DNA from 4 places in the Pseudomonas sp. SP16.1 genome. Region 2 is predicted to be linked to each of the others. Evidence: predicted binding sites of a transcription regulator. Region 2 holds the regulator's gene; each other region holds the start of a gene.
What was found. The regulator sigma-54, encoded in region 2, starts transcription at its own class of promoters, with help from an activator protein. The targets are predictions, from matches to a motif close to ANTGGCATNNANNTTGCTNT.

Region 1 (5,277 bases), 670 kb from region 2:
CAGTCGAACTACGCCGAGAACTCGGTGCATTTCCAGGCCAGCTTCACCTTCCTCAACAGCAAGTTCAAAGGGCTGACCAACGCCCTGCGCGGCGAATAAGGAGCGCGACCATGTCCCTTGCCAGTGTCTTCAATATCGCCGGAACCGGCATGAGCGCGCAGAGCACGCGCCTGAACACCATCTCCAGCAACATCGCCAACGCCGAGACGGTGTCCTCGAGCATCGAGCAGACCTACCGCGCCCGTCACCCGGTGTTCGCCACCGTGTTCCAGCAGGCCCAGGGCGGCGACCGCGGCTCGTTGTTCGCCGAGCAGGACGAGGCCGGCCGCGGCGTGCAGGTGCTCGGCGTGGTCGAGGACCAGAGCAGCCTGATGCCGCGCTACGAGCCGGACCATCCGGCGGCCGATGCCGGCGGCTACGTGTACTACCCCAACGTCAACGTGGTCGAGGAGATGGCCGACATGATCTCCGCCAGCCGCGCCTTCCAGACCAACGTGGAAATGATGAACACCGCCAAGCAGATGCTGCAGCGCGTGCTGACCCTGGGTCAGTAAGGCATTCAAAGGGAGCCAGGCATGACTACGGTAAGCGGCACCAGCTCGGTACTGGATCAGTACCAGATCAAGCAGGACAACACGCAGAACAAGGATCTCGGCAAGAACGAGTTCCTCAACCTGCTGGTGGCCCAGCTGAACAACCAGAATCCGCTGGAGCCCCAGGGCAATGGCGAGTTCATTGCCCAGCTGGCGCAGTTCAGCAGCCTGGAGGGCATCGAGAAGCTCAACACCAGCATGGAATCGATGCTGTCGTCCTATCAGTCGTCGCAGGCGCTGCAGGCGTCGTCCCTGGTGGGGCGCAAGGTGATAGTGCCGACCGAGAAGGCGGTGGTCGATACCGGCGAGAGCTTCAAGGCCAGCCTGGTATTGCCGGTCACCAGCAGCAACGTCTACGTCAACGTCTACGACAACGCGGGCGCGGTGGTCAGGCGCATCAACCTGGGCGAGCAGGCCGCCGGCAACGTCAGCTTCATCTGGGACGGCAAGGACGCCAGCGGCAACCTGATGCCGCCGGGTACCTACAAGTTCGAGGCGCAAGCCACCTATGACAACGAGACCAAGGGTCTCTACACCCTGCTGCCGGCCAACGTCGACAGCGTCACCTTGGGTGGTAGCGAACTCATGCTCAATCTCGCCGGTCTCGGCAGCGTCGCGCTTTCGCAAGTACAAGTGATCGGCCAATAACTATTGCCGCCGGCAGTTCCGGCAAAGGAGTCCTCCATGGCGTTCAATATTGGTCTCAGTGGTCTGCGCGCCGCGACCAGCGACCTCAATGTCACCGGCAACAACATTGCCAACGCCGGCACCGCCGGCTTCAAGATGTCGCGCGCCGAGTTCGCCGACGTCTATGCCGCCTCGGTGCTGGGTTCCGGGTCCAACCCGCAGGGCAGCGGCGTGCTGCTCGGCAACGTGTCGCAGCTGTTCAACCAGGGCAACATCAACTACACGCAGAACGCCCTGGACCTGGCGATCAATGGCAACGGCTTCTTCCAGGTCAGCAACAACGGTGCCTTGAGCTATACCCGTGCCGGCTACTTCGGCACCGACCGCGAAGGTTTTTTGGTCGACAACTTCGGCTACAACCTGCAGGGCTACACGGTGGATGGCAGCGGCAATCTGCAGACCGGCGTGGTCGGTGACCTGCAGATCCAGACCGCCAGTCAGGAGCCGCAGGCGACTTCGAGCATGGCCCAGGTGTTCAACCTCAACTCGACCAACAGCGCGCCGGTCACCACGCCGTTCGATGCGACCGACCCGACCACCTACAACTCCTCGACCTCGACCAACATCTACGACTCGCAGGGCAATTCCCACGTGCTGACGCAGTACTTCGTCAAGACGGGCTCCAACAGCTGGGATATGCAGGTGCTGATCGACGGGCGCAGTCCGGGCGATGCGGCGCAGGAGCCGCCGGTTCCGGCGGTGATTCCGCTGGAGTTCAGTGCCGCGGGTCAGCTCGATACGGACGCGCTGGATGCCGCCACCTTGCCGGCGGGCTTCAGCTCGGACAATGGCGTCATCAGCTACGCCGGCTGGGATCCGGCGGGGCTGGACACCTCGGGGGCCACTCCGGTCTGGGGGCCTAACGGCGCCGCTACTCCCAGTCCGTTCACGGTGGACCTGCGCGGCTCTACCCAGTTCGCCAGCTCCTTCGCCGTCAACAGCGTCAGTCAGGACGGCTACACCACCGGCCAGCTGGCCGGCCTGGAGATCGACGACACCGGGATGATCTTCGCGCGCTACACCAACGGTCAGTCCAAGGTGCAGGGACAGATCATCCTGGCGAGTTTCGCCAACGTGCAGGGTCTGACTCCGGTGGGCAAGACCCAGTGGGTGCAGTCCTTCGAGTCCGGCGAGCCGGTGCGCAACCCGCCGCGTTCCGGCACCCTGGGGGCGATCCAGTCCGGCGCGCTGGAGGACTCCAACGTCGAGCTTTCCGATCAGCTGGTCAACCTGATCGTCGCCCAGCGCAACTACCAGGCCAACGCCAAGACCATCGAGACCGAGAGCGCCGTCACCCAGACCATCATCAACCTGCGTTGATAGGTCTCGTCCGGCAAAGCGGCAAGCCAGTCTTGCCGCTTTGCCGTTGTGGCGCCGGCAAGCATTCGCCGCCGCCATCTTTCCGACTGTCATGATTTCAAATTAAGTCCTTAACAATCAGCTGCTTAGGGTGTTTATTCGGATTTGGCACGGCACTTGCTGCATGGCATGCAAAGAGCCACGGGCGACAGGCCCTCTCGGAGAACCACCATGGACAAGCTGCTGTACGTCTCCATGACCGGCGCGCACAACAACACCCTGGCCCAGCGTGCGCACGCCAACAACCTGGCCAACGTCTCCACCTCGGGTTTTCGCCGCGACTTCGAACAGGCGCGTTCCATGCCGCTGTTCGGCGACGGCTATCCGGCGCGCGTGTATGCCATGAGCGAGCGCCCGGCCACCGATTTCCGCCCCGGCTCGCTGCAGGAAACCGGGCGCGACCTCGACGTGGCGGTCGGCGGCAAGGGCTGGATCGCCGTGCAGGCGGCCGATGGCAGCGAGGCCTATGTGCGCACTGCCAGCCTGAACATCGATGCCCTCGGCGTGCTGCGCACCGGCAACGGTTTGCCGGTGATGGGCAATGCCGGGCCGATCGCCGTGCCGCCGGAGCAGAAGGTGGAGATCGGCCAGGACGGCACCATCAGCATTCGCGCCCTCGGCGAGGACCCCAACGTGCTGGCCGAGGTCGACCGCATCAAGCTGGTCAATCCGGACCCCAAATCGCTGGAGAAGGGCAGTGATGGCCTGATCCGCCTCAGGGGCCAGGCCGAGGCGCCGGCCGATGCCACGGTGCAGGTGACGTCGGGCTTTCTCGAGTCGAGCAACGTCAACGCCGTCGAGGAGATGACCGCGATCCTCTCGCTGTCCCGCCAGTTCGAGTTGCAGGTGAAGATGATGCGTACCGCCGAGGACAACGCCTCGTCCATGGCGCGGGTTTTGCAAATTAGCTAGTTATCAGCACGCGGCGCCATGAATCCGGCGCCCGAGGAGATTCGATATGCTTCCGGCACTGTGGGTCAGCAAGACCGGTCTGTCCGCCCAGGACATGAACCTGACCACCATTTCCAACAACCTGGCCAACGTCTCCACCACCGGCTTCAAGCGCGACCGCGCCGAGTTCGAGGACCTGCTGTACCAGATCCGTCGTCAGCCGGGCGGCCAGTCCAGCCAGGACAGCGAGCTGCCCTCCGGGCTGCAGCTGGGTACCGGGGTGCGCGTGGTCGGCACGCAGAAGATCTTCACCGCAGGCAGCCTGCAGACCACCGAGCAGCCGCTGGACATGGCGGTCAACGGCCGCGGCTTCTTCCAGGTGCTGCTGCCCGACGGCACCGTTTCCTACACCCGCGACGGCAGCTTCCACCTCGACTCCGACGGGCAGATCGTCACCTCCAGCGGCTTCGCCCTGGAGCCGGCCATCGTCCTGCCGGCCGAGGTGCGCACCTTCACCGTCGGCGAGGACGGCACCGTGTCGGTAACCACCGCCGGCAATCCGCAGCCGCAGATCATCGGCAACATCCAGTTGGCCGACTTCGTCAACCCGGCCGGCCTCGAGGCCATCGGCAACAACCTGTTCCTGGAGACCGGCTCCAGCGGAGCGCCGCAGGTCGGCAACCCGGGCCTCAACGGCCTCGGCACCACCCTGCAGAACACCCTGGAGAACTCCAACGTCAGCGTGGTGGAGGAGCTGGTGAACATGATCACCACCCAGCGCGCCTACGAAATGAACTCCAAGGTGATTTCCACCGCCGATCAGATGCTGTCCTTCGTGACGCAGAACCTCTGATCCTTTCTTGATTTCGTTGTGAACGCCGCGAGGTAGTGGTCATGAACCGGCAAATATTCTGTTTCCCCCTGTTGGCCGGCCTGCTGCTCGGCAGCGGCTGCGTGGCGCCGACAGCCAAGCCGGACGATCCCTATTACGCCCCGGTGTTGCCGCGCACGCCGCTGCCGGCGGCGCAGAACAACGGCTCGATCTACCAGGCCGGCTTCGAGAATGGCCTGTACGACGACCGCAAGGCCTTCCGCGTCGGCGACATCATTACCATCACCCTCAACGAGCGCACCCAGGCCAGCAAGAACGCCAACAGCGATATGGAGAAGGACAGCAGCGCCAACATGAGCATGGGCGCCCTGTTCGGCGGCGGTGTATCGGCAACCAATCCGCTCACCGGTGGCCGCATGACCCTGGACACCGAGTTCTCCGGTTCGCGTGATGCCAGTGGTTCCAGCCAGGCGGGGCAGAGCAACAGCCTGTCCGGCTCGATCACCGTCACCGTCGCCGAGGTGCTGCCCAACGGCATCCTCGCCGTGCGCGGCGAGAAGTGGATGACCCTCAACACCGGCGACGAGCTGGTGCGCATCTCCGGGCTGGTTCGCGCCGACGACATCGCCACCGACAACACCGTGGCCTCGACCCGGGTGGCCGATGCGCGCATCACCTATTCCGGCACCGGCGCCTTCGCCGACGCCAGCCAGCCGGGCTGGCTGAGCCGCTTCTTCCTCAGCCCGATGTGGCCGTTCTGAGCGAGGCTGTACTGATGAAATCCTGGCTGGCCCACGTTCCTTCTTCGGCTGCGAGTCGCCTGGCGCAGTACTGCGCGCGCTTCGTCGGCACGGGCTCCGCACGCGCGGCCTTCGCCGTCGCGCCGGCTCGCCCGCGCCATCCGCTGCTGTCGGC
Region 2 (5,277 bases):
TTCGCCCTGATCGCCGTCCTTGTCGCGGCGCTCGGCTACTGGAACATCGCCCCCAACGGCGACCGCCAGGCGCAATCGACGGACAGCGACAACGCCATCGACTTCTATGTCATCGGCGCGCGCACCGTGCAGTTCCAGGACGACGGCAAGCTGCACTACCGCATGAGCGCGGACAAGCTCGAGCACGTCAAGGCCAGCGACGTCACCCTGGTCAGCCAGCCGAAGCTGGACCTGTACCGCGGCAGCGACCTGCCGTGGAAGGTCACCAGCCAGCGTGCCGAGGTCTCCCCCGGCGGCGTCGAGGTGGAACTGATCGACGACGTGCGCATCGCCCGCACCGACGCCAAGGGCCGCCCGACCATCATCACCAGCAGCCGCATGACCGTGATTCCCGACAAGGAATATGCGCAGACCCAGCAAGCCGTTAGAATCGTCGCGGCCAACGGGGTGACCACGGCACAAGGAATGAAAGCGTATTTGAACGACGGCAGGATGCTCCTGCAGTCCAACGTAAGAGGCCAGCATGAGGTTCGTTAACACCCTCCCCCTGATTCTCAGCCTAGGCGCCGCATTGGGAAGCGCGGCTGCCTGGGCACTGCCATCGGATCGCGAGCAGCCGATCCGCATCCAGGCCGATAGCGCCGAACTGGACGACAAGCAGGGCGTGGCGGTCTACCGCGGTGACGTGATCATCACCCAGGGCACCCTGAAGATCACTGGAGACACAGTGACCATCACCCAGACCGCCAGCGGCGACATCGACGTGTTCACCTCGGTGGGCAAACCGGCCTATTACGAGCAGAAGCCGGCGGTGGACAAGGAAATCGTCAAGGCCTACGGCCTGACCATCCAGTACTTCTCCAGCAACGAGCGCATCGTGCTGATCGATCAGGCCAAGGTGATCCAGGAAGGCAACACCTTCGAAGGCGAGAAGATCGTCTACGACACCCAGCGCCAGATCGTCAACGCCGGCCGCGCCACCGGCACCAACGTCAGCGTGCCGCGCCCGCGCATCGACATGGTCATCCAGCCGAAGAACAAACCCGCGGATCAGCAGGCAGAGCAGTAATGGCCATTCTCAAAGCCCAACACCTGGCGAAGAGCTACAAGGGGCGCCAGGTCGTGCGCGACGTCAGCCTGAGCATCGAGAGCGGGCAGATCGTCGGCCTGCTCGGCCCCAACGGCGCCGGCAAGACCACCTGCTTCTACATGATCGTCGGCCTGGTACGCGCCGACCAGGGCCGCGTGCGCATCGACGATCTCGACGTCAGCCACCAGCCCATGCACGGCCGCGCCCGCGCCGGCATCGGCTACCTACCGCAGGAGGCCTCGATCTTCCGCAAACTGTCGGTGGCCGACAACATCATGGCCATCCTTGAGACACGCAAGAACCTGGATCGCGCCGGCCGCCAGGCGGAGCTGGAGAACCTGCTGCAGGAGTTCCATATCCACCATATCGCCGACAGCCTCGGCATGAGCCTGTCCGGCGGCGAACGCCGCCGCGTGGAAATCGCCCGCGCGCTGGCCACCAACCCCAAGTTCATCCTGCTCGACGAACCCTTCGCCGGCGTCGACCCGATCTCGGTGGGCGATATCAAGCAGATCATTCACCACCTCAAGACCAAGGGCATCGGCATCCTGATCACCGATCACAACGTGCGCGAAACCCTGGATATCTGCGAAACCGCCTATATCGTCAACGACGGGCAGCTGATCGCCGAGGGCGATGCCGAGACCATTCTCGCCAACCAGACGGTCAAAGAGGTTTACCTGGGCCACGAATTCCGCCTGTAGGTCGCCCGCTATTTCACTACAGAAATATGGCAACCCCTAGGCAAAGCCGAGAAATTCAGGCATATAATTTGCTTCCTGGTGGCGCCGCGGCGCCCTGTAGTGGAAGGCGTAAACCGCCGGTGAATTAAGGTCTGCAATGAAACCATCGCTAGTCCTCAAGATGGGCCAGCAGCTGACGATGACGCCGCAGCTGCAACAGGCTATCCGCCTCCTCCAACTGTCGACCCTGGACCTGCAACAGGAAATCCAGGAGGCACTGGAGTCCAACCCCATGCTCGAGCGCCAGGAAGACGGCGACGACTTCGACAACAGCGATCCCATGGCCGACGGCGCGGAGAGCGCCGCGCCGACGCCGAGCAAGGAAGACAGCTACCAGGAAAGCGCTCCGACGGTCGACAACCTGGAAGACGGCGAGTGGAACGAGCGCATCCCCAACGAGCTGCCGGTCGACACCGCCTGGGAAGACGTCTACCAGACCAGCGCCAGCAGTCTGCCGAGCAATGACGACGACGAGTGGGACTTCACCACCCGCACCTCCAGCGGTGAGAGCCTGCAGAGCCACCTGCTCTGGCAACTCAACCTGGCGCCGATGTCGGACAAGGACCGGCTGATCGCCGCCACCCTGATCGACTGCATCAATAACGACGGCTATCTGGAAGAAACCCTCGAGGAAGTCACCGACTCCTTCGACCCCGAACTGGACATCGAACTGGACGAAGTGGAAGTGGTGCTGCACCGCATCCAGCAGTTCGAGCCGGCCGGCATCGGCGCCCGCGATCTGCGCGAGTGCCTGCTGCTGCAACTGCGCCAGCTGCCGGCGAGCACGCCCTGGCTGAGCGAGGCCCAGCGCCTGGTCGGCGATTACCTGGAGCTGCTCGGCAGCCGCGACTACGCCCAGCTGATGCGGCGCATGAAGCTCAAGGAAGACGAGCTCAAGCAGGTCATCGAACTGATCCAGCGCCTCAATCCCCGTCCCGGCTCGCAGATCGAATCCAGCGAGCCGGAATACGTAGTGCCCGACGTCATCGTACGCAAGCACAACGACCGCTGGCTGGTGGAGCTGAACCAGGAGGCCATGCCGCGCCTGCGGGTCAACCCGCAGTATGCCGGCTTCGTCAAACGCGCCGACTCCAGTGCCGACAACACCTTCATGCGCAACCAGTTGCAGGAGGCGCGCTGGTTCATCAAGAGCCTGCAGAGCCGCAACGAGACGCTGATGAAGGTCGCCACGCAGATCGTCGAGCACCAGCGCGGTTTCCTCGACTATGGCGACGAGGCGATGAAGCCGCTGGTCCTGCATGACATCGCCGAGGCGGTGGGCATGCACGAGTCGACCATCTCGCGGGTCACCACGCAGAAATTCATGCACACCCCGCGCGGCATTTACGAGCTGAAATACTTCTTCTCCAGCCACGTCAGCACCGCCGAAGGCGGCGAATGCTCGTCCACCGCGATCCGCGCCATCATCAAGAAACTGGTCGCCGCAGAAAACGCGAAAAAGCCGTTGAGCGACAGCAAGATCGCTGGTTTACTGGAGGCACAAGGCATCCAAGTCGCCCGTCGGACGGTCGCCAAATACCGCGAATCCCTCGGCATAGCGCCCTCCAGCGAACGCAAGCGACTGATGTGACCCAGATCAGCTGGAAGCGGGGGCTTCCAGGCCAAAGTGTTCCGGTGGCGGGTCGCCCAAGACCCGTCTCTTACACAAGGCAACAAGGAGAAAGCGGTATGCAAGTCAACATCAGTGGACATCAGCTGGATGTGACCGACGCCCTGCGTGACTATGTCGGCGAGAAACTGGGCCGACTGGAACGCCACTTCGACAAGATCACCAACGTTCAGGTGACCATGGAGGTCGAAAAGCTCAAGCAAAAGATCGAAGCCACTCTGCACGTCGCCGGCGGTGAGGTCGTCGCCAACGCCGAACACCAGGACATGTACGCCGCCATCGATCTGTTGGCCGACAAACTCGACCGTCAACTCATCAAGCACAAGGAAAAGCAGCTCGAACGCCTGCAAGGCGCCACGGCCCGCTGACATTCCCCATCCATGATCCGACTTGAAAACATCCTGACCCCCGGCCGTTCCCTGGTGAACGTGCCGGGTGGCAGCAAGAAGCGCGTGCTCGAGCAGATCGCCAATCTGGTGGCGCGCGATCTGCCCGACCTCGACGCGCAGGACATCTTCGAAAGCCTCATCGCCCGCGAGAAACTCGGCTCCACCGGTTTCGGCAACGGCATCGCCATTCCCCACTGCCGCCTGGCCGGCTGCACCGCGCCGATCAGCGCGGTGCTGCGCCTGGACAGCGCGGTGGACTTCGACGCCATCGACGGCGCCCCGGTCGACCTGCTGTTCGTCCTGCTGGTGCCGGAAGCGGCCACCGACGCCCACCTCGAACTGCTGCGCCAGATCGCCAGCATGCTCGATCGCCAGGACGTGCGCGAACGCCTGCGCCAGGCCCCGGTCGGTGAAGATCTCTATCAGGTGGTCGTGGACATCCAGAACGGTCGATAAACATGCGCCTGATCATCGTCAGCGGCCGCTCCGGCTCGGGCAAGAGCACCGCCCTCGATGTGCTTGAGGACAACGGTTTCTACTGCATCGACAACCTGCCCGCCGGTCTGTTGCCAGACTTGGCGGAACGCGCCCTGCTCAACACCGAGATGCTGCTGCCGCAAGTGGCGGTATCCATCGACGCGCGCAACCTGCAGAGCCATCTGCGGCGCTTCCCCGAGCTGCTGGAGCAGGTGCGCCAACGCAACATCCACTGCGATGTGCTCTACCTCGACGCCGACGACGAAACGCTGCTCAAGCGCTTTTCGGAAACCCGCCGGCGCCACCCGCTGACCGACGAGCACCGCTCGCTGGCCGAGGCCATCGCCGACGAAACCCAGGTGCTGGCGCCCATCGTCGATCTCGCCGACCTGAAGATCGACACCACCCACCTCAACCTTTATCAGCTGCGCGATAGCCTCAAGCTACGCCTGCTCAATCAGCCTGAACCGGGCACGGCCTTCCTCTTCGAGTCGTTCGGCTTCAAGCGCGGCATGCCGGTGGATGCCGATCTGGTATTCGACGCCCGCTGCCTGCCCAACCCGTACTGGAAGCCGGAGCTGCGCGATTTCTCCGGCCTCGAGCAGCCAGTGGTCGATTACCTGGCGGCGCAACCGGAGGTCGAGGAGATGTATCAGGATATCCTCGCCTATCTGGATAAATGGTTGCCGCGCTTCGCCGCCAGCAACCGCGCCTATGTCACCATCGCCATCGGCTGTACCGGCGGCCACCATCGCTCGGTATACCTGGCCAATCGCCTCAGCGAGGCGCTGAAAAAGCCGCTGAAGAACGTCCAGGTGCGCCACCGCGACCTCAGCTAAGGAACTCTGCCGCGATGCCAGCCCGTGAAATCACCATCATCAACAAGCTGGGCCTGCACGCCCGAGCCGCCGCCAAGTTCGTTGGCGTGGCCAGCGCCTACCCTTGCCA
Region 3 (5,277 bases), 700 kb from region 2:
CTGCTGCTGATGGATTCGCTGACCCGCTTCGCCCAGGCCCAGCGCGAGATCGCCCTGGCCATTGGCGAACCGCCGGCGACCAAGGGCTATCCGCCCTCGGTGTTCGCCAAGCTGCCCAAGCTGGTGGAGCGGGCCGGCAACGCCGAGGCCGGTGGTGGCTCGATCACCGCCTTCTACACCGTGCTGTCCGAAGGCGACGACCAGCAGGACCCGATCGCCGATGCCGCCCGCGGCGTGCTCGACGGCCATATCGTGCTGTCGCGCCGGCTGGCGGAGGAGGGCCACTATCCGGCCATCGATATCGAGTCCTCGATCAGCCGCGTGATGCCGCAGGTGGTCTCGCCCGAACACCTCAAGCAGGCGCAGCGCTTCAAGCAGCTGTGGTCGCGCTACCAGCAGAGTCGCGACCTGATCAGTGTCGGCGCCTACGTGCCGGGCGGCGACGCCGACACCGACCAGGCCATCGCCCGCCAGCCCCAGATGGCCCGCTATCTGCGCCAGGGCCTGCATGAAAGCGAGCCGTTGCAGGGCAGTCAGCAGCAGCTGGCGGGCGTCTTCAACCCGGCTGCGCCCGGCCAGGGGGCGGGTTGATCCATGGCGGCGAGTCGTGCGGCGCGTCTGGCGCCGGTGGTGAACATGGCGGAGAAGGCCGAGCGCGAGGCGGCGCTGCAGCTCGGTCATTGCCAGGGGCTGGTCAGCCAGGCCGAGGCCAAGCTGGGCGAACTGGAACGCTTTCGTGGCGACTACCAGCAGCAGTGGATCAGCGAGGGCAGCAAGGGCGTCTCCGGCCAGTGGCTGATGACCTACCAGCGTTTTCTCTCGCAGCTCGAGGTCGCCATCGGTCAGCAGCAGCAGAGCCTCCACTGGCATCGGGCCAATCTGCAGAAGGTGCGCGCCGTCTGGCAGCAGCGCCATGCGCGCCTGGAGGGCCTGCGCAAGCTGGTGCAGCGCTACATCGACGAGGCGCGCCTGGCCGAGGACAAGCGCGAGCAGAAGCTGCTCGACGAGTTGGCGCAGCGCCTGGTAGAGCGCGGCGAGCGCTGAACCGAGGTTGTCGCGCGGCAGGTCAGGTGCTACACCTTGGAGCGTACGCCGCGATCCACGCCGTCAACCAAAGGAGCAGGACATGGCCATCACCTCGCAACCGTCGATCGACGGGCAAGAGCTGACCATCGCGATTCGAGGACGCTTCGACTTCGCTTCCCACCAGGAATTTCGTGACGCCTACGAGCGCGTCAACATCACTCCCAAGCGTTACGTGGTCGATCTGCAGGACACCAGCTACCTGGACAGCTCGGCGCTGGGCATGCTCCTGCTGCTGCGCGACCATGCCGGCGGCGATGCCGCGCAGATCCGCCTGCGCAACTGCAGCAGCGACGTGCGCAAGATCCTGGCGATCTCCAACTTCGAGCAGCTGTTCCAGATCAACTGACCATGGCCGAGCGCCTGTCGATTCTGATCGCCGAGGACAACGCGGCCGATCGCATGCTGCTGTCGACCATCGTCAGTCGCCAGGGCCACCGCGTGCTCACCGCCAGCAACGGCCTCGAGGCGGTCGCGCTGTTCGAGCAGGAGCGCCCGCAGTTGGTGCTGATGGATGCGCTGATGCCGGTGATGGACGGTTTCGAGGCGGCGCGCAGGATCAAGCAGCAGGCCGGCGAGGCGCTGGTGCCGATCATCTTTCTCACCTCGCTGACCGAGGGCGAGGCGCTGGTGCGTTGCCTGGAGGCCGGCGGCGACGATTTTCTCGCCAAGCCCTACAACCGGGTGATACTCGAGGCCAAGATCGGCGCCATGGACCGCCTGCGCCGCCTGCAGGCGACCGTCGTGCAGCAGCGCGACCTGATCGCCCGGCACAATGAACACCTGCTGCGCGAGCAGCGGGTGGCCAAGGCGGTGTTCGACAAGGTGGCGCATTCCGGTTGCCTGGGCGCGCCGAACATCCGTTATCTGCAATCGCCCTACGCGCTGTTCAACGGCGACCTGCTGCTCGCCGCCTACAAGCCTTCCGGCGGCATGCACGTGATGCTCGGCGACTTCACCGGCCATGGACTGCCGGCGGCCATCGGCGCCATGCCGCTGGCCGAGGTGTTCTACGGCATGACCGCCAAGGGCCATGCCCTGGCCGAGATCCTCCGCGAGATCAACGCCAAGCTCAAACGCATCCTGCCGGTGGGGGTGTTCTGCTGCGCCACGCTGCTCAATATCAGCAGCCACCGCGGCCTTCTCGAAGTGTGGAACGGCGGCCTGCCGGACGGCCATCTGCTGCACGGCGACGGCCGGCCGCGCCAGGCCCTGGTGTCGCGCCACCTGCCGCTGGGTATCCTCGAACCGGCGGCGTTCAGCGACCGCTGCGAGGTCTACCCGCTGGCCCCGGGCGATCGCATCTTCCTGCTCACCGACGGCGTGCTGGAGGCGCGCGACCAGCAGGGCCAGTTGTTCGGCGAGGCGCGTCTGCTGGCGCTGCTGGACGCCAATCGGCAGCCGCAGGCGCTGTTCGAGGAGATCCAGCAGGCGCTGCTGGAGTTCCGCGGCGAGGTGCAGGATGACGTCAGCATGCTCCAGGTCGGTCCCGCCGAGGACGCCGAGGGGCCGCGGCCCTTGGCCTTCGCCGACAGCGGGCAGAGCAGTCCGCTGGACTGGTCGGCCAGCTTCGAGTTTCGCGCGCAGAGCCTGCGCCACTTCAATCCGTTACCGTTCCTGTTGCAGCTGCTGCTCGAGGTGCAGGGCCTGCGCCCGCGTGGCGGCGAGCTTTACACCGTGCTGGCCGAACTCTATTCCAACGCCCTGGAACATGGGGTGATGGGCCTGGACTCGGCGCTCAAGCGCGATGCCCGCGGTTTTGCCGAGTATTACCGGCAGCGGCGCCTGCGCCTGGCGGCGCTGAGCGACGGCTATGTGCGTTTTCATCTGCGGTTGCTGCCGGAGGAGGGCGGCGGGCGGCTGGTCGTTCGGGTCGAGGACAGTGGTCCCGGCTTCGATCCCTCCGCCGTCGTCGCTGCGCTGGACGAGGCGCTGTGCGGCCGGGGCCTGGCCCTGGTGCGCCAGCTCAGCGATGCGTTCGGCTGCAGCGCCGACGGCCAGGGCGTCAGCGTGGAGTTTTGCTGGTCCGCTGGGGCATAATCCGAGCCTCGACGTTCAGGGAGTGACCCGGTGTCCGATATCCACCTCGATGATGCCGTCCTGGCAGCGCTGCAGGATGTCATGGAAGACGAATACCCGACTCTGCTCGATACCTTCGTGGCCGACTCCGAGGAGCGCCTGCGCCTGTTGCACCAGGCCGAGCGGGACGGCGATGCCCAGGCGTTGCGCCTGGCCGCGCACAGCTTCAAGGGCAGTTGCAGCAACATGGGCGCGGTGCTGCTGGCCGGCCTGTGCAAGCAGCTCGAGGACGCCGGCCGGCGCGAGATGCTGGAACTGGCGCCGGCGCTGATCGAACAGGTCGAGCGCGAGTTCGCCATCGTGCGCATCCTGTTCAAGTCCGAGCGCCAGCGCTATCGCGCCTGAGTACGGGTAGGCCGCTCCTGCCAGCGGCGCTGGCAGGGCACCGGTCACCCGCATGCGCAGACCTGTTGCGCGACTTGGCCCATCCTTTGCTCTAGTACCGTCAACGACCCATCAGACGGAGAGCGTCCATGTCCGCGATGCCCGATCTACGCCTGCAGGCCACGCCTGAGGTGAAGAGCAAAGCGAAGCAGCCGGCGAAAGCGCCGGAGCCCAGCAGGAACGAGGCTTCTGGCTTTGCCGAGGTCTATGCCAAGGAGCGCCAGAGCAAGTCCGCCGAACGTGCCGGCCCCTCGGCCAAGCCCGCCGAGGAGCGTCCGGTGTCAGCCACTGGCGAGCCGGCGGCAAGCGCCGAAACGGCCGGCGAGGCGTCGGACCTTGCCGCGGCCGGCAATTCCTTGCCGGCCGAAGGCCAGAGTGCAGAGCAAGAGCTCGATCCCCTGCTGGCCATGGCCCTGGGCGGTAGCCAGACGCCCGTGGAGGAGCTGTCCGCCACCGCTCCGGCCCTGGGCGCGGCCACGCCGGTGCTGGCCAGCGCCGATCCGTTCGTCGCCGCGGAGGATGCCGAACCGGTGCTCGAGCAGGAAGGGCTCGATCCGCTGGCGCTGCTGTCGCAAGCGCCCGAGGCGCAGGGCGAGGCCGAGCCGGAGGGGGCGAGCAGGAGCCTGCGCGTCGCCACCAGCTCGGATTTCGCTGCCGCCATGGCGGCGATGGGCAAGGGCGAGGAAAAATCCAAACCCGGTCCCGAGGCGAACCTGGAGCTTGCCCTGGAGGATCTGCCCAAGGACGCCCTCGAGAGCCTCAAGGACAGCGTGCAGCCCAGTCGTCCGGATCAGTTCGTCAGCAAGCTCAACGCCCTGACCCAGGCGCTCAACCAGCAGGCCGGTGCGCCCTCGCGTCTGCCGCTGGTGCCCGGACAGCCGGTGGCGATGCAGCAGGGTGGCTGGAGCGAGGCGGTGGTCGACCGGGTCATGTGGCTGTCCAGCCAGAACCTCAAATCGGCCGAGATCCAGCTCGATCCTGCCGAATTGGGGCGTCTGGAAGTGCGGGTGAACCTGTCGCAGGATCAGGCCCAGGTGACCTTCGCCAGCCCCAATGCCGGGGTGCGCGACGCGCTCGAAGGGCAGATGCAGCGCCTGCGCGAGCTGTTCGCCCAGCAGGGCATGAATCTGGCGGACGCTAACGTCTCCGATCAATCGCTCAGCCGTGGCTGGCAGGGGCAGGGGGAGGGCGCTCGGGGCGGCTCGCGCGGCGCCGATGGACCGGGCCTCGGCGAGGAGATGATCGGCGCGGTGCAGCAGGACCCGCGCGGCGAGCGCCTGAGCGCAGGGCGCGGGCTGATCGACTATTACGCCTGACGCCGCCGCCGAGACTGGTTCGTTACACCGGGATTCGCCCGGGTGGCCGGCAGGCCATCCGGGCGAGCGCATTTTGGGTGACAGCGCCGGCGCGTCGCTGTTAAATCCGCAGCCCAGAGGCAAAGGCCGGTTAGACAAGCTTGCTGATTTGCTGGCATAACACTTGCTCTCAACGCATTGATAGCGGAAAGAACTCCGACAGCGACGGATTATTGGCATGGCGAAGAAAGAGACGGCAAAGGCAGCGGCAGCTGGTGAGGGCGCGGCGCCCGGCAAGGGCAAGCTCAAGCTCATCATCCTGCTCGTGCTGGGCCTGCTGTTGGCCGTTGGCCTGTCCATCGGCGGCACCTGGTTCGTTCTGAGCAAGGGTGACCAGGCCGAGCCGGCCGAGGCCGCCAGCAGCGCGGCGCCGGTG
Region 4 (5,277 bases), 770 kb from region 2:
GGCCTCGTTCAGCGCGCAGTGGCGACGCAGCCCGGGCAGGTCGAGGAAGGCGTTGGCCACGCCCTGACGCTGCAGCTGGCGCTGGCGGGCGCTCGCCACCTTGGCGGCGGCCTGCGCGGTGCTTTCGCCGTCCTGGGTCGGCACCTGCAGGGCGGTGCTTTCGCGCGCCACGGTCAGGTGCAGGTCGATGCGGTCGAGCAGCGGCCCGGACAGCTTGGCGCGGTAGCGCTGGATCTGCTCCGGGGTGCAGCGGCAGCGGTTGCTCGGATCGCCCAGGTAGCCGCAGGGGCAGGGGTTCATCGCCGCCACCAGCTGGAAGCGCGCGGGGAAACGCACCTTGTCGCGGGCCCGGGCGATGACGATATGACCGCTCTCCAATGGCTCGCGCAGCACTTCCAAGACCTTTCTGTCGAACTCGGGCAGCTCGTCCAGGAACAGCACGCCCTGATGCGCCAAAGTGATCTCGCCGGGCTGCGGGCGACTGCCGCCACCGACCAGCGCCGGCCCCGAAGCACTGTGATGGGGCGTCCTGAACGGTCGCTGCGGCCAGTGCTGCAGCGGCGCGTGACTTGCCACCGAGTGGATCGCCGCCACCTGCAGCGCCTCGTTCTCGTCCAGCGGCGGCAGCAGCCCGGGCAGGCGGCTGGCCAGCAGGGTCTTGCCGGTGCCTGGCGGGCCGCTAAGCAGCAGGTTGTGCGAGCCGGCGGCGGCCACCAGCAGGGCGCGCTTACCGCGAGCTGGCCCTGCACCTCGGCCAGGTCCGGATAGGGCAGGCTCTGCCGCAGCAGCCCCTGCGCCTCATAGGGCGCGATCGGCGCCGTGCCGTTGAAGTGCGCGGCGACCTGCAGCAAGTGATCGACGGCGATCACCGTCAGCCCCGAGGCCAGGCTGGCTTCCTCGGCATTGGCCGCCGGCACCAGCAATGTGCGTCCGGCGGCGCGGGCGGCCAGTGCGGCCGGCAGCACGCCCTGCACCGGGCGGACCTCGCCGGACAGCGCCAGTTCGCCGAGGCACTCGCAGTCCTGCAGGGCGGCGGCCGGCACCTGGCCGCTGGCGGCGAGAATGCCCAGGGCGATGGCCAGGTCGAAGCGTCCGCCGTCCTTGGGCAGGTCGGCGGGTGCCAGATTGAGGGTGATGCGACGGTTGGGGTAGTCGAAGGCGGCGTTGAGGATGGCGCTGCGCACGCGGTCCTTGCTTTCTCGGACCGCGGTTTCCGGCAGGCCGACCAGGGTCAGCGCCGGCAGGCCGCCGGCCAGGTGCGCCTCGACGGTGACGGCCGGGGCTTCGACGCCGACCTGGGCGCGGCTGTGGACGATGGCCAGGGACATGATCACTCCTTGATCGATCCCGCCGGCTTGGCGCTGGTTCGCTGAGGAACGAACAGGCGCTCTGGCTCAGTCGGCGGACGGGTTGAGCTTGGCTTCCAGCTCGGCAACCTTGGCTTCCAGCGCCTCCAGGCGGGCGCGGGTACGCGCCAGTACCACCATCTGGCTGTCAAACTCCTCGCGGCTGACCAGCTCCAGCTTGCTGAAACCGCTCTGCAGCAGGGCCTTGAACTGGGCTTCCAGTTCCGCGCGCGGCAGCGGGCTGTCGCCGCCGAACAGGCGCGAGGCGTGGCTACTGAGGGTGTCGAGCAGGGCTTTGGGCGGCAGCATGATCGGGTTCCGGATACAGACGGCCGGCAGTGTAGCACGGGGGCGATGGCGGGGCGTTTGCCGGCGTGTCGCACAATTTTTGAGCACTGCCAGGGCGCATGCCGCACCAAGTTTGTGCGGTGGCGCCTGGCGAAACACCGCCTCGGCGACCAGGAAATGGGCTAAGGCCTTGAAGCGCGGCGTTTTTAGGGGAACTGGCAAGCTTTCTGCTTAGGGCCTAGCGACGCATGCACCGATGCAGTACCGGTGCGTTAGACGGAGCGCAGGCGTGTTTCGTCGGGAGCGGTTGGTGCGCATCGGCCATTGCCGGGATGGGGCGGTCGGTGCATTACAAAAGCCAGACACTGCGCTTAGACTTGAGCCGGGTTCGCAATTCCTGGGGCAAGTCACCTTACACGGGAGAAAGTTTCATGAAGCTAGTCACTGCCATCATCAAGCCGTTCAAGCTGGACGACGTGCGCGAGTCGCTGTCGGAGATCGGCGTGCAGGGCATCACCGTCACCGAAGTCAAGGGCTTCGGTCGGCAGAAGGGCCACACCGAGCTGTATCGCGGCGCCGAGTACGTGGTCGATTTTCTGCCCAAGGTGAAGATCGACGTGGCCATCGCCGACGATCAGCTCGACCGCGTCATCGAGGCCATCACCAAGGCGGCCAACACCGGCAAGATCGGTGACGGCAAGATCTTCGTGGTCAACCTGGAACAGGCGATCCGTATCCGTACCGGCGAAACCGATACCGACGCGATCTAAGCCTCCGAACCCAACGCCCCAGGAGTAAACCCATGACTCTGCGAATTCTCGCAGGGCTAGGAGCCCTTTTGTCCCCGTTTTTCGGCGCTGCGCCGCGTTCGAGGACGAGTGCCGGGGTTGGCGAGCACCTCGCCACCCAGCTGTGCCTGACCCTTTCAGGTCTCGCGCTCCCCCTAGTGATGGGCATGCCTGGCCGCGTTGCCGCAGGGGCGGTATCAGCGATCCAGACCGAGCGTGGCAATTACCTGTAAAGCATGCGGAACGCGACCGGAGCCAACCCGGGCGTCTTAACCGAACAGCGCACTATAAGCGCCGGCAAGAGGTGAAAAATGGACAACACAGCATTGACTGCATTGCAGTACGGCTTCGATACCTTCTACTTTCTGATTTGCGGTGCCCTGGTGATGTGGATGGCGGCAGGTTTCGCCATGCTCGAATCCGGCCTGGTGCGCGCCAAGAACACCACCGAGATCCTCACCAAGAACATCGCCCTGTACGCCATCGCCAGCGTGATGTACCTGGTGATCGGTTACCACATCATGTACTCCAGCCCGGAAGGCGGCATCCTGCCGAGCCTGGGCTTTCTGATCGGCGACGAGAACAGCGTCGAGTCGGTGCTCGCCGGTGGCGACGATGCGCCCTACTACTCGTCCCGTTCGGATTTCTTCTTCCAGATCGTGTTCGCCGCGACCTGCATGTCGGTGGTCTCCGGCGCCGTGGCCGAGCGCATGAAGCTGTGGGCCTTCCTCGCCTTCGCCGTGGTCATGACCGGCTTCATCTACCCGGTTCAGGGCTTCTGGAAGTGGGGCTCGGGTTTCCTCAACGAAGCCGGCTTCCTCGACTTCGCCGGTTCCGGCGTGGTGCACATGGCCGGTGCCGCCGCCGCACTGGCTGGCGTGCTGCTGCTCGGTGCGCGTAAGGGCAAGTACGGCGCGGGCGGTCAGGTCAACGCCATTCCCGGCTGCAACCTGCCGCTGGCCACCCTCGGCACCTTCATCCTGTGGATGGGCTGGTTCGGTTTCAACGGTGGCTCGCAGCTGAAGATGAGCACCATCGAGGACGCCAACGCCGTGGCCCAGGTGTTCGTCAACACCAATATGGGCGCCGCCGGCGGCCTGATCGCGGCGATGATCGTGGCGCGCATCCTGTTCGGCAAGGCCGACCTGACCATGGCCCTGAACGGCGCCCTGGCCGGCCTGGTGGCTATCACCGCCGAGCCGCTGACCCCCAGCGCCCTGCAGGCGACCCTGATCGGCGGCGTCGGTGGCGTGCTGGTGGTGTTCTCCATCCTCGGCCTGGACAAGCTGAAGATCGACGACCCGGTCGGCGCCATCTCGGTGCACGGCGTGGTCGGCATCTGGGGCCTGCTGGCGGTGTGCCTGACCAACGGCGACGCCTCGCTGGGCGCCCAGCTGCTGGGTATCGGCTGCATCTTCGCCTGGGTCTTCGTCGCCAGCCTGATCGTCTGGAGCATCATCAAGGCGGTGATGGGCCTGCGCGTCAGCGAAGAGGAAGAGTACGAGGGCGTGGATCTCGCCGAATGCGGGATGGAGGCCTACCCGGAATTCACCAACAAGTGACGCTCCGGTAAATCGCAAAGGGCGCCTACGGGCGCCCTTTGTTTTTTCTGGCGGCGCGCTAGAATGCGCGCGCTGGAGCCATCGGGAGCAATCGAGGATGTGGCAGCAACGCGTCATCAGCCTGCGCCCGCGCAGCCGCGGTTTCCACCTGGTCACCGAGGAAGTGCTGGGCGCCTTGCCGGAACTGAAAGACCTGCGTATCGGTCTGTTGCACCTGTGGTTGCAGCACAGCTCGGCGTCGCTGACCGTCAACGAGAACGCCGACCCCGCGGTGCGCCGTGATTTCGAGCGTTTCTTCAATCGCCTTGCACCCCAGGGCGAGGCCGGATACGAACACGACGACGAAGGCCCGGACGATCTGCCGGCGCACTTCAAGAGCAGCCTGCTGGGCGTTCAGCTGCAGCTGCCGATACAGGACGGGCGCCTGGCGCTCGGCACCTGGCAGGGCATCTATCTCGGCGAGCACCGCGACCATGGCGGCGTGCGGCGGGTGCTGGCGACCCTGCATGGCGAGGCCATTTGAATTTTTTCCGCTCGGGCAGTGAAGGCTGCGCGACTGGGCTATAACTAACCTGCTTTTCGCAAGTCATGAGGTTGAACATGAGCGACGAAGACCTGGAACAAGACGACCTGGACGGAGCCGACGAGGACGACGGTGAGGAGCTGGCGGCTGCCGACGACGGCGACAGCGGCGACGACGAGGGCGACGGCGGGGCCGTAGCCAGCGGCAAGAAGAGCAAGGCCAAGGCCGTCGAAGTCGACGAGCTGCCGAGCATCGAGGCCAAGCAGAAGGAACGCGACGCGTTGGCCAGGGCGATGGAGGAGTTCCTCGCCCGCGGCGGCAAGGTGCAGGAGGTGGAACCCAACGTGGTCGCCGACCCGCCCAAGAAGCCCGACAGCAAATACGGCAGCCGCCCCATCTGAGGGCGGCAGGCCACGAAGAACCCGCCCGCCAGGCGGGTTTTTTGTTTTCCGCCATCCATGGCGGCAACCCTGCGGGCCGTCGCAGGCGAGGTCAGAACGCGTTCCCGGCGAGCGTTCGTGTCCGGCACGCCGATCTGCGTCAGCCGTTCGGCGCGTAGCGTCGGCCCGTCGCGTTGCGCCGCGTCACCTCGGTGTCATCTGCAATGAACCGGCGCCGGTTATAGTGCGCCTTCGCATCCGCCTGGAGACCGCGCCGCCATGTCCGAACGTCCCGCCCCCGTCAGCCTGGCCGAGGCCTTCTGGTTCTGGCTCAAGCTCGGCCTGATCAGCTTCGGCGGCCCGGCCGGGCAGATTTCGATCATGCACCAG

Region 1: ACUTAF_RS13325 (flagellar basal body rod protein FlgF) is a predicted target of sigma-54. The motif match lies at 2,744-2,763, and genes of this name have one in related genera.
Region 3: ACUTAF_RS13195 (flagellar hook-length control protein FliK) is a predicted target of sigma-54. The motif match lies at 3,581-3,600, and genes of this name have one in related genera.
Region 4: glnK (P-II family nitrogen regulator) is a predicted target of sigma-54. The motif match lies at 1,849-1,868, and genes of this name have one in related genera.

What each region holds. Positions count from the first base shown of each region.
Region 1 covers NZ_JBQYFZ010000001.1:2,762,320-2,767,596, reverse strand. The annotation lists gene flgB (flagellar basal body rod protein FlgB) at 1-99, shown strand, start outside; gene flgC (flagellar basal body rod protein FlgC) at 111-554, shown strand; gene flgD (flagellar hook assembly protein FlgD) at 576-1,241, shown strand; gene flgE (flagellar hook protein FlgE) at 1,278-2,600, shown strand; gene ACUTAF_RS13325 (flagellar basal body rod protein FlgF) at 2,811-3,551, shown strand; gene flgG (flagellar basal-body rod protein FlgG) at 3,598-4,383, shown strand; gene flgH (flagellar basal body L-ring protein FlgH) at 4,425-5,123, shown strand; gene ACUTAF_RS13310 (flagellar basal body P-ring protein FlgI) at 5,138-5,277, shown strand, end outside.
Region 2 covers NZ_JBQYFZ010000001.1:3,432,200-3,437,476, forward strand. The annotation lists gene lptC (LPS export ABC transporter periplasmic protein LptC) at 1-537, shown strand, start outside; gene lptA (lipopolysaccharide transport periplasmic protein LptA) at 524-1,069, shown strand; gene lptB (LPS export ABC transporter ATP-binding protein) at 1,069-1,794, shown strand; gene ACUTAF_RS16425 (RNA polymerase factor sigma-54) at 1,931-3,424, shown strand; gene hpf (ribosome hibernation-promoting factor, HPF/YfiA family) at 3,523-3,831, shown strand; gene ptsN (PTS IIA-like nitrogen regulatory protein PtsN) at 3,844-4,308, shown strand; gene rapZ (RNase adapter RapZ) at 4,311-5,168, shown strand; gene ACUTAF_RS16445 (HPr family phosphocarrier protein) at 5,183-5,277, shown strand, end outside.
Region 3 covers NZ_JBQYFZ010000001.1:2,735,893-2,741,169, reverse strand. The annotation lists gene fliI (flagellar protein export ATPase FliI) at 1-591, shown strand, start outside; gene fliJ (flagellar export protein FliJ) at 595-1,044, shown strand; gene ACUTAF_RS13210 (STAS domain-containing protein) at 1,127-1,432, shown strand; gene ACUTAF_RS13205 (SpoIIE family protein phosphatase) at 1,435-3,123, shown strand; gene ACUTAF_RS13200 (Hpt domain-containing protein) at 3,154-3,507, shown strand; gene ACUTAF_RS13195 (flagellar hook-length control protein FliK) at 3,636-4,862, shown strand; gene fliL (flagellar basal body-associated protein FliL) at 5,080-5,277, shown strand, end outside.
Region 4 covers NZ_JBQYFZ010000001.1:4,201,025-4,206,301, reverse strand. The annotation lists partial or broken gene ACUTAF_RS19870 (YifB family Mg chelatase-like AAA ATPase) at 1-1,328, opposite strand, end outside; gene ACUTAF_RS19865 (accessory factor UbiK family protein) at 1,395-1,655, opposite strand; gene glnK (P-II family nitrogen regulator) at 2,066-2,404, shown strand; gene ACUTAF_RS19855 (ammonium transporter) at 2,734-3,984, shown strand; gene ACUTAF_RS19850 (secondary thiamine-phosphate synthase enzyme YjbQ) at 4,082-4,507, shown strand; gene sutA (transcriptional regulator SutA) at 4,585-4,908, shown strand; gene chrA (chromate efflux transporter) at 5,167-5,277, shown strand, end outside.